2 regions of the Martinezella jaguaris genome follow, and region 2 is predicted to be linked to the other one. Evidence: predicted binding sites of a transcription regulator. Region 2 holds the regulator's gene; the other holds the start of a gene.
The links. Region 2 encodes LexA, which represses DNA repair genes until DNA is damaged. Its sites were predicted from a motif close to TGTTCNNNNTGTGTTCNG; they were not measured.
Positions count from the first base shown of each region.

Region 1: CCGE525_RS02600 (YifB family Mg chelatase-like AAA ATPase) is a predicted target of LexA. The motif match lies at 3,356-3,373, and genes of this name have one in related genera.

Region 1 covers NZ_CP032694.1:526,711-531,875, reverse strand. The annotation lists gene CCGE525_RS02605 (IS110 family RNA-guided transposase) at 107-1,210, shown strand; gene CCGE525_RS02600 (YifB family Mg chelatase-like AAA ATPase) at 1,702-3,234, opposite strand; gene CCGE525_RS02595 (hypothetical protein) at 3,760-4,140, shown strand; gene CCGE525_RS02590 (hypothetical protein) at 4,537-4,809, shown strand; gene CCGE525_RS02585 (hypothetical protein) at 4,968-5,165, opposite strand, start outside.
Region 2 covers NZ_CP032694.1:1,997,258-2,002,422, forward strand. The annotation lists gene CCGE525_RS09835 (ComEC/Rec2 family competence protein) at 135-2,594, shown strand; gene lexA (transcriptional repressor LexA) at 2,575-3,297, opposite strand; gene CCGE525_RS09845 (DUF2721 domain-containing protein) at 3,729-4,202, opposite strand; gene CCGE525_RS09850 (mechanosensitive ion channel family protein) at 4,377-5,165, opposite strand, start outside.

The DNA of each region.
Region 1 (5,165 bases), 1.5 Mb from region 2:
TAGACTAAATGTTCGCCTGGGACCGGGTGACCCGTCTCACAATATGCAGGTATCGAGGGTTGCGAGAGCGATGCCCTCGTAGAGCCTCATGCATAGGAGACGGGCCATGGACGAGACTATCACATATGTCGGATTGGATGTTCACAAAGAGACGATCGCGGTGGCGCTCGCTGACGGCGGTGGGCGCGGTGACGCGCGCGCGTTTGGCCAGATCGTCAATACGCCAACGGCCTTGACCCGCATGCTGGCCAAGCTTTCGCAGCCGGGTCGGACATTGAAGTTTTGCTACGAAGCGGGACCTTGCGGCTACGGCATTCAGCGGCAACTGTCTGCCGCAGGTCATGATTGCGTGGTCGTCGCCCCTTCTTTGATCCCGCACAAACCAGGCGATCGCATCAAGACAGACCGTCGGGATGCCAACAATCTGGCAAGACTTCATCGCGCTGGAGAACTGAGCGCTGTTTGGATACCAGATACAGCCCATGAGGCGATGCGTGATCTGGTTCGGGCACGGCTTGCCGCTGTGCGCAGCTTGCGGCAAGCGCGCCAGCAGCTCAGCGGATTTCTGCTTCGTCATGGCTTTCACTACAGCCGGCCGGCCTGGACGCAGATGCACCGCCGTTGGTTGGCCGGTCTTTGCTTTGAACAGCCAATCCACCAAATCGTTCTCCAGGATCACATCGCCACAATCGAGGCGGCAACTGAGCGGCGGGATCGGCTGACGAAGCAGATCGAGACCATGTTGAGTGACTGGTCATTGGCTCCGGTGGTCGTCGCGCTGCAATCACTGCGCGGCATGGCTCTGGTGACGGCCGCTACGATGATTGCCGAATTGGGCGATCTCAGCCGCTTCACAAACCCGCGCCAATTAATGGCCTATCTCGGGCTGGTACCATCGGAGCATTCAAGCGGTGGAACTCGGCGGCAGGGCGGCATTACAAAAGCAGGCAATACAACGGCGCGTCGAATGCTGATTGAAGCCGCTTGGAGTTATCGGTTTCCCGCAAAGATCAGCCGTGATCAGTTGATCCGCCAGGAGCAGCTCCCAAAAGCGATCCGCGACACGGCATGGAAGGCGCAGGAGCGGCTGTGCGGCCGCTATCGCAAGCTCACGAAGGCCGGAAAGCCGGCAACGACCGTAACCACGGCGATCGCTCGCGAATTATCCGGATTCGTCTGGGCGATTGCATGCCAGGTCTCACCGCGTTGAGTATAGCTCAATCCTGAACTCAACAAGGAGGACAGAAGAGTCAAAAAGCCATATGCGCCTGGGCAAGGCTGGGGGCACGGTCACGGCAGGAGAACCCTCGATTCCACTATCAGCCGGTTACATTCCGACGCTGCGAACTAGACAGAGGAAGCTCCGCGACGCATCAGGTCCGGCGGTAACCAACCCGCGCATCAGAGCATGATCAACCGTCGTTATATGACCGTGCTTCCTGCTTTCCCCAGGATGCATCCACACCAAACGAAACGCCCTGACGACAGGGCGACGATTTTTCTATTCCTGCATCTTGTAAGGGCGAACATGAGAGTGGTATCGCCGATGCAAATCGCGCCGGTGCCAGGATCAAAGGACAGGTCTGTATTCATGCGGCGGCGCTATTCGGTTCGAACGACAATTGAAGCTTTCCTAGCGCATTCGGTCGCCCGCACGCAAACTGCGTCTCGCTACTCGACACCATCAGCCCCAGCTTGGGTTCACGCCGCCGCAGTCAGCCGTTCGCCGGCAATGCGGTAGGAAATGGCCTCCGCCAGATGGATGCGCCCGACCGTTTGCTTGTCGTCGAGATCGGCGAGCGTGCGCGCCACTTTCAGGACGCGATGATAGCCGCGGGCGGAAAACTTCATCTTCTCCGCTGCATCGCGCAGCAATTGCAGGCCGGCCGCGTCCGGCTCGGCGATCGTTTCGATCATCGATGTCGAGCAGCGGGCGTTAGTGGAAATCCCCTTCATCCCGGCAGCCTCGAAGCGTTCGCGCTGCCGCTCTCGAGCGCGGGCGACACGAAGGGCGACATCGGCGCTCTTCTCGGCCGTCGTCGGACGGATCAGATCGGCCGCGGAGACGGCAGGCACGTCGAGGCGGATATCGATACGGTCCAGCAGCGGTCCGGAAATGCGGCCCTGATAATCCGTCATGCAACGCGGGCCGCGGGCGCAGGTGTGGCGCGGCTCGCCGGCCATGCCGCAACGGCAGGGATTCATCGCAGCGACGAGCTGGATGCTGGCCGGATAGGAAACGCGATGATTGGCCCTGGCGATGACGCATTCGCCCGACTCCAAGGGCTGGCGTAGCGCGTCCAGTGCCTGCGGCGAAAACTCCGGAAGCTCGTCCAGAAACAGAACGCCATGATGCGCCAGCGAAACCTCACCCGGTCTGGCGCGCAAGCCGCCGCCGACCAGCGCCGCCATGGTGGCGGAATGATGCGGCGTGCGATAGGGCCGGCGATCTGAGAGCTTTCCGCCCGAAAGCTGACCGGCAACGGAATGGATCATCGACACTTCCAGCAGCTCCGCCGTCGACAACGGCGGTAGAATGGACGGCAGGCGCGAAGCCAGCATCGACTTGCCGGACCCTGGCGGACCGACGAAAAGCAAATTATGCCCCCCAGCCGCCGCCACTTCCAGTGCCCGTTTGGCGCTCTCCTGCCCCTTGATGTCAGCGAGGTCGGGGAAATTGGCGGCATTGGCGCGGATCGCCGGTTCGGGCCGCGACAGCACCTGGGTGCCGCGGAAATGATTGGCGAGTGCGATCAGGCTGCGCGGGGCGAGAATATCGATCTCTGCGCCGGCCCAGGCGGCCTCGGGACCGCTTTCGGCCGGGCATATCAGGCCCTTGCCGATCGCATTGGCGGCGATCGCGGCCGGCAGCGCACCGGCGACCGGCGCAATCGTGCCATCGAGGTTGAGCTCGCCGATGACGCTATAGGCCGCAAGCGCATCGGCCGGAATCGCGCCCAGCGCCGCCATCAGCCCGAGCGCGATCGCAAGATCGAAATGGCTGCCCTCCTTGGGCAGGTCCGCAGGTGCGAGATTGACCGTTACCTTCTTCGGCGGCAGCGACAGGCCGGAGGCATGAAGGGCTGCCTGCACCCGTTCGCGGCTTTCGGCCACCGCCTTGTCCGGCAGGCCGACAATATGCATCAGTACCTTGCCGGGGGAGATCATCACCTGAACCTCGACGGGAACGCCCTCAATGCCCTGAAACGCCACCGTGCTGACGCGCGCCACCATCCCCAGCCCTCTTTTAACCCGTTTACCGCTATCAATTTTCCACAACAGACTATGGGTTGCATGTTGGCAGAAATTAGGGGTAAGGAGATACGAATAAAAAAGCCAAGCTGGAAAGCTCCGTCGATCTCGAGATGTTCCCTGATGCGCGCGGCTGCAAGCGGATGGTCATCTCATGGCAGCCCGCCATCAACTCTATTCATGTTTGGTTGCTTCAGAGTTGGGTGAACACGCGCCTCGTGATCGCTAAATCAACTCTAGACTGTGGACCGTACTTCCGCTATAGTCGGCGATTATCCTCAGAAAGACCCTCAATTTTGAGTCATCGCTTGGGGTTGTCTATGAGGAAGTCAAGGCATGGGGGCCTCGATGGCTTGTATATCGCACGCTCCCAAAGCACTAACTCGTCACACTCGTCGATCTTGATCCTTCGTGGAGTTCTTTTTCCGTCAACGTTGCATTCGGCGACGCGAATGGCCGCGACGCCTATACATATCATTAGTGTAGCCAAAGGAGAGGAGACTACCAATGAATGCCGTCGACAAAGTAAATGCGATCCTGGATGACGCAATCCCTCATTTCCAAGATCAAATGGGGTCAATGAGCCAGGGTTGCGGATTCGGTAAGAACGGAGGCCCCCCATTGGACTGGCAATCGAGGCAGCAGCCCGGTAACGCGGCGATAAAAGCGTTCGACAACGCAAGAGTGGCCTTGGCACAAGGTCGGATACCGGATGCCAAACAACAGATCGATTCTGGTCTGAGTCAATGGGACACATTAATCAGCAGTTTGGCAGGAAGTTGTCCTATTGGCGCGCATGGGACGGATCCTGCGAGCTATGGCGCCTACCAGCGGTTTAGGGATGTGGTGAAGGCTCAGCTACAGGTGGCAGTACAATTTTTAGATTGATCAATTGCCCCCGCGACTGCCGCGTCGAACGACAGGCGCGGGGGGAAGATTCTGATGCGTCGCTGTGAGCTTCTGTGTTCTCCGCGCCTTGGTGCAATCGCTTGCGCTGGTTGAGCGTAGGATTTTGGTCTTCTGTTGTTCTCCAGCCGATGGCGCCTCGCTTCTCCTTATCCGAGGCCTTCGGACGGAACTCTGGCAGATTCCCCGCGGCAAGAGGGGTCGGAAGTGGAGAGGGCGCATTCCAACGGCGAATTACTGGTAGATTATCTATCCGTGCTCAATGAAGTGTTCCGGAGAGAGAAGGGCCTCAAAGATGAGGACTGAAATGATTGTCTTGGTTCGAAATCGAGGCCAATTCGCAGACTGATCAAACCACATCGTGGAGAGGAGCTCGCTATGGGAACTGAAATAACGCTTCAAAACGTTACAGTTGATGGAGATTGGATCGAAGGCGACATCCAGGTGGACGTGAACGAATTGGGATTGAGTTTGAGCAAGAGCCAGCATTTCAAGACAAAGAAAGATGTAGAACAGGATATCGATCTTGGAAGTGGGTTTGCTTTGCGTTGTATCGGAACACTTGAGCCGCCTAATTACGCTTGCGTATCTGGCCGGATTACCAAGGATTTCGTTAGTGTGGATTTGCCGAAGAAATGTGTTTCCGTGTGATTGGCGAAAGTGAAAGCTGGACACAACCTGCAAACGCGAAACCGCCCAGGATGCTTCCTTGGGCGAGCGAGGGTTTCGATCTAGGGGGGTGCCGCGACCTTCAAAGGCAGCCGCAGTGACGACTCGTGGCAGTCTCGCACATCAGAGCCCGCGGCTCTCTAGCCTTTCTCAGGCTTCTGAGCTGCTTTCAAAACTCTCGGATTCCTAGGTTCTGCTGCGCGAAGACGTTCAGCAGCCGTCTCCATTGCATCTTTGAACTTTCGACCAAATTCGACTTCAGCCTTTTGAGACCGCAAAAGGACATTCTCATAGATCCGGTCCTGATCTTCACGGCTAAATGACTTCTCCACAGATTC
Region 2 (5,165 bases):
GATAAGCCGATCTGCCTTGTTCATCTGCAGATTGCTGTCATTTCTTGACGATCAGGCCGATTTCGGTTGAATTCACCGTACGGTGACGGCAAAAATCCCGTTATAGCTGTAGTTTTGCGTAGGCGTGGGGGCGAATGCCTAATTTAGAGGCACCGGATCAGCCGGCGGATAGCCGGGATATTGCTGCGGTTGCCGTGCGTGACCGCGGCATGACCGCCACTATTCTTCGTGCCAAAGTGACCCAACCGCAGCGGACGCAGGATCACGTGCCGCTTGTTGCGCGTCTTCGTCTCGCGGCGGCCAGTATCAGACTCACCATTTACCATTTGGCCGAAGAAGAGGCGGCGCATGGTCGCGCAGTGCTTTTTGCTCCGGTCTATATCGGCACCGGCGCGATTTTTTGGTTCACGGCTGGCGCCGATCCGCCGCCGCAGGCCGTTTTTGCCGCTCTCCTGATTTTCGCGGTCAGTTTCTTCCTCAAGCGGGAGGTGGGCCGAGTGCCGCGGCACTTGCTGTTTGCCGGCATGCTGCTGAGCGCCGGCATGGCTTTGGCACAATGCGAAACCTGGCGCGCATCAACCGTAATGCTCGACTCCGCGGTCACGACCACCATCACCGGGGGGATCGAACGGCGCGAGGCCGACGACAAGGGGCGTTGGCGTTATGTCGTCGCTCTCGAGGCAACGGAAAAACCAGCAATTCGGCGGCAGCCGGAGCGTGTCACCATCTTCGAGCGCAAGCAGCCGCAGCCTTTCGAACTTGGCGATCGCATCCAAGGCAGGGCGCGTCTGACGCCGCCGGCCGGACCCGCCTTGCCCGGCCTCAACGATTTTGCCTTCAGCGCCTATTTCGACGGCATCGGCGCAAATGGCTTCGTGTATGGAACGCCGACGCTATTGTCACCGGCCGGAGATATTGCCGAAAGATCGATTCTCGACAAAGCGGATATCTGGCTTGCTGGCTTGCGCAGCAGCATCGGCGACAGAATCAGAATGCTGCTGCCTGGTGACACCGGCGCCTTTGCGGCTTCTCTTGTCACCGATGAGAGACGCGCAATCTCAAAGGATACGACGGAAGCGCTACGGACCTCCGGCCTTGCGCATATCATCGCCATCTCCGGCCTGAACATGGCGCTCTCAGCGGGCATTTTCTATGTCGGCCTGCGTTATGCTCTCAGCCTGTTTTTCGGCGTGGCACAGGCCTGGCCAACGAAGAAGATCGCAGCCTTCGGTGCGCTGATCACGGTGACTGCCTATTATCTTATTTCCGGTTTCGGTGTGTCGGCGGAACGCGCATTCATCATGATGGCGATCATGCTGATCGCCGTGCTTTTCGACCGGCCATCCCTCAGCCTCCGCAACGTGGCGCTGTCGGCGATCGTCATCCTCATTCTGTCGCCGTCACAGGCGCTCGGACCAAGTTTCCAGATGTCCTACGCAGCGACCCTGGCATTGGTGTCAGGCTATACGCTCTGGACTAGGAGACGGCATCGGGAAAGCATACTCTCCCGCTTCCAGATCATGCGTCCGCTGCTCTTCGTCTCACGATTCTTCGGCGGCATATTGTCGACCTCCTTTATCGGCGGCGCGTCGACGGCGATCTTCTCGATAGAGCATTTTCACCGCTTGGCGACATATGGTCTTGTCGCCAATTTGGCTGCCATGCCGGTCGTTTCCTTCATCGTGATGCCGTTTGGCATGGCGGCGACGCTGCTGATGCCATTCGGTGTTGATGCCCCCTTTTGGCAGGTCACCGGCACGGGACTTGATATCGTCATCGTCATTGCCAAAACGGTGGCGGCCTGGGGCGGCAATATTCCCTTCGGGCGACTGCCAGTCTGGTTGTTCCCAACGATTATCGTCGGTTTCTTACTGATGACGTTGCTGAGGACGTGGCTGCGACATGCAGGTGCGCTTCTGATCATCGGTTCGGTCGCAATTGTCGCACTCAGCCCTGATGTCCGAAAGCCTGACCTGATAATTTCCGAAGACGGCACGTTGGTCGCCTTGCTGCGGAATGGTGCGTTGACGACCAATCGCGAAAAGCCGCCCGATTTCATCTTCGAGCAGTGGCAACGAGCGCTGGCGATGACCGAGCAGCATCCGCCGACGATACTTCCGCCGGACAATCAGCTACCCAAGATCAGCAAATCGGACGCTCATCGCCGCCTCAGTTCCGACGAGCAGACTGCCGTGCGAAAGGCGATGGATGCGGCGCTGGACAATACCGGCGAAGGCGGCTTCGCCTGCCAGAAGGGGGCGTGGTGCGTGGCGATACTGGATAATGGCGACATGCTCGTCGCCATCGAAAACGCTGCCTATCTCGCTCCGGCCTGCGACACCGCCAATATCGTCGTGACTCCCATCCGGCTGCGTCTCGATCGCTGCCGCTCCGGCGCAGTGCTTTTTACGGGCGCTACGCTACGCCGGACAGGCTCCATTGAAATGGACCTCAGCGCCGACAAACCGGCAACAACAACCGCGTTTCAAACTTTGACGCGGCCATGGAATTTGCATCGCGCCTATGATTGGCGATCGGGCACCTTTGGAGCGCCGATCGCACCGATGTCTCCGGTCAGTGATAACGGCGAATGAGGCCGACGAGCTTGCCCTGCACTTTGACGCGATCCGGTCCGAAGATGCGGGTCTCGTAAGCCGGGTTAGCCGCTTCAAGCGCGATCGACGCACCCTTGCGGCGGAAGCGCTTCAATGTTGCCTCTTCATCATCGACGAGAGCGACGACGATATCGCCGGGGTTGGCGGTCGTAGCGTTGCGGATAATCACCGTATCGCCGTCAAAGATGCCGGCGTCGATCATCGAATCGCCTTTGACTTCAAGCGCATAATGTTCGCCCGAGCCAAGCATATCGGCTGGAACGGTGATGTCGTGGGTATTGTTCTGGATCGCTGAGATCGGTACACCGGCAGCAATGCGGCCCATGACCGGTACGGAAACGGAACTGTTGTTTTCGTCATTCACCGGCCTGGCAGGAGCCGGCGGCGGTACCAGCTGCGGCTTGCCAAGGCTGCCCTCGATGACGCTCGGCGAAAAGCCGCGGCGTGGCTGCAGGCTGGGACTATAAGCCTCCGGCAGCTTGATGACCTCCAGCGCGCGAGCCCGGTTCGGCAGACGGCGTATGAAGCCACGCTCTTCCAGAGCAGTGATGAGACGGTGAATGCCGGATTTGGACGCGAGGTCCAACGCATCCTTCATCTCATCGAAAGATGGCGGGACACCGGACTCCTTCATTCGTTCGTGAATGAAGAGAAGCAGTTCCTGCTGCTTGCGTGTCAACATCGTCTTCGGACCCCAAAATTGAGAAAAGCGTCGTGAAACAAATCCAGAACGGACACTATATGTTCCATATGTGTTCCGCAAGCCCTTAAATTTTGGTGAATATTTTGTAACCGCATCAAAGAAATAAGAACATAACCGGTCCCAGCCCGACGGTTTTTCAGGGTATCCGTGTGCTAACAATCGGAAATATAAGCGGAATCTGAAATGGAAGGAATTTTTCCGATTGAAAGCCACGTGTTTCCAAGGCGATGAAAAGCCACGCTATTTGCGTAATAAGCTCTTTGGAGGACGATGTTCTCCGAATGACGGAATTGCAGGCGGTGGATCAAGCTAAGGGGGCCGAATCTAAGAGTGACGCGACTGCGGGAATCGGTACTTCCGTGACGAGATCGGGCGCGAATTCAACAGGCTGGGCGGATTTCAGATATGTTTCACAATCCCTCGCGCCGGCGCTCGAGCAAGGCGCGGTCGTTGGCTATCTGCTTCAGCATGCTGCGCCCGGCCAGGAACATCTCGAAGAGAAAGGCCGCAAAAGCGCCCATGAGCGCGACGACGGCAAGGCCGAAGAACCAAAGCAGCATCTGTTCGCGAAACTGCTGGCGAATCGCTCCGCTCATGAGGCCGAGCGTTGCTAGGCATGTGCACACGCCCGATAGCGTGCCGAGGAGGACGGCAACCTCGAGCGCCAAAGTTCGCCGTCGCAGATAATAGAGCTGCAGCAGCCGTGCTTCATCCGGATCGTCTGAAGTCACCCGCTCGAAAAGGTTGTTGACCCGATCTGAGACACGAGCGAGCCGGGCCGAGAAGACATTGAGGCACCCGGCGGTGCCTGCAAGCAGAAAGACCGGCGTCAAAGCTATCTGAATGACGTGTGCAGCATTGGATGTTAGCTGGTCGCTCAGCACGTTTGGTCTCCTTCAAATCCAATGTCATCCGGTATCAGGCGCTTGCGGCTGTCATTGCGTCAACGACGCGGGCAAAAGAAGGTTACAAGTGACGGCAACCGTCGTTGGCGCGCATTTCTCCGTCAAGGCCGAGTCCCCGACCTCCTCCTGTCGGTGACCGGCGGCGCACACGTTTCATGTTCGCGGCGATGGCGATCCCGCCAAATGTTCACCCCACTTCTTTTGCAGCATCAAAGCGGCGTCGGATTTCTCTTCTCCGCTCGCGTGCACGCCCGGCTGAGCGAATTCGATGCCATTTTCCATAAAAGCGTCGCGGATCATGGTATAGGCCTGCCGTCGAATGTAGGTCTGCCGGCCTGGGAGAGCGGTAAAGGCAAAGCTGAGTTCGACACCGAAGTCGCCGATCTGCTCGACCCCCTTCATCTGCAGTGTCTCAAGGATCTGCGGTCCGATTTCCGGATCCGCCTTCATTTGCTCGCCGATCTGTTCGATGATTCTTTTCGCCTTGGCGACATCGGTGTTGAAGGGAAACCGCAGCAAGAATTTGTCGGTCGCCCAGTCGCGACTCATATTCTGAACCGCGCCGAGTTCACCGAAAGGAACCGTAAACACGGGGCCGCGATGATGCCGAAGCCTGACGGAGCGGAGGCTGAAGGATTCCACCGTTCCCATATAGCTCCCGCTTTGAATGTACTCTCCGACGCGGAAAGCATCGTCCATGAGGTAGAAAATACCGCTGACAATATCCTTGACGAGCGTTTGCGAGCCGAAGCCTACCGCCACGCCGAATATTCCGGCTCCCGCGATCAGCGGTCCGATCTGTACGCCCATTTCCGCGAGCACGGTAAGGACGGCAGCGGCAATGACGACGGCCGCAAGCGCGTTGCGGAAAATTGGTAGCAGGGTGCGCAGGCGGCTTGCGCGCGCCGCTTCCGCGGATGGCGACGATGCGGCGTTGTTGGC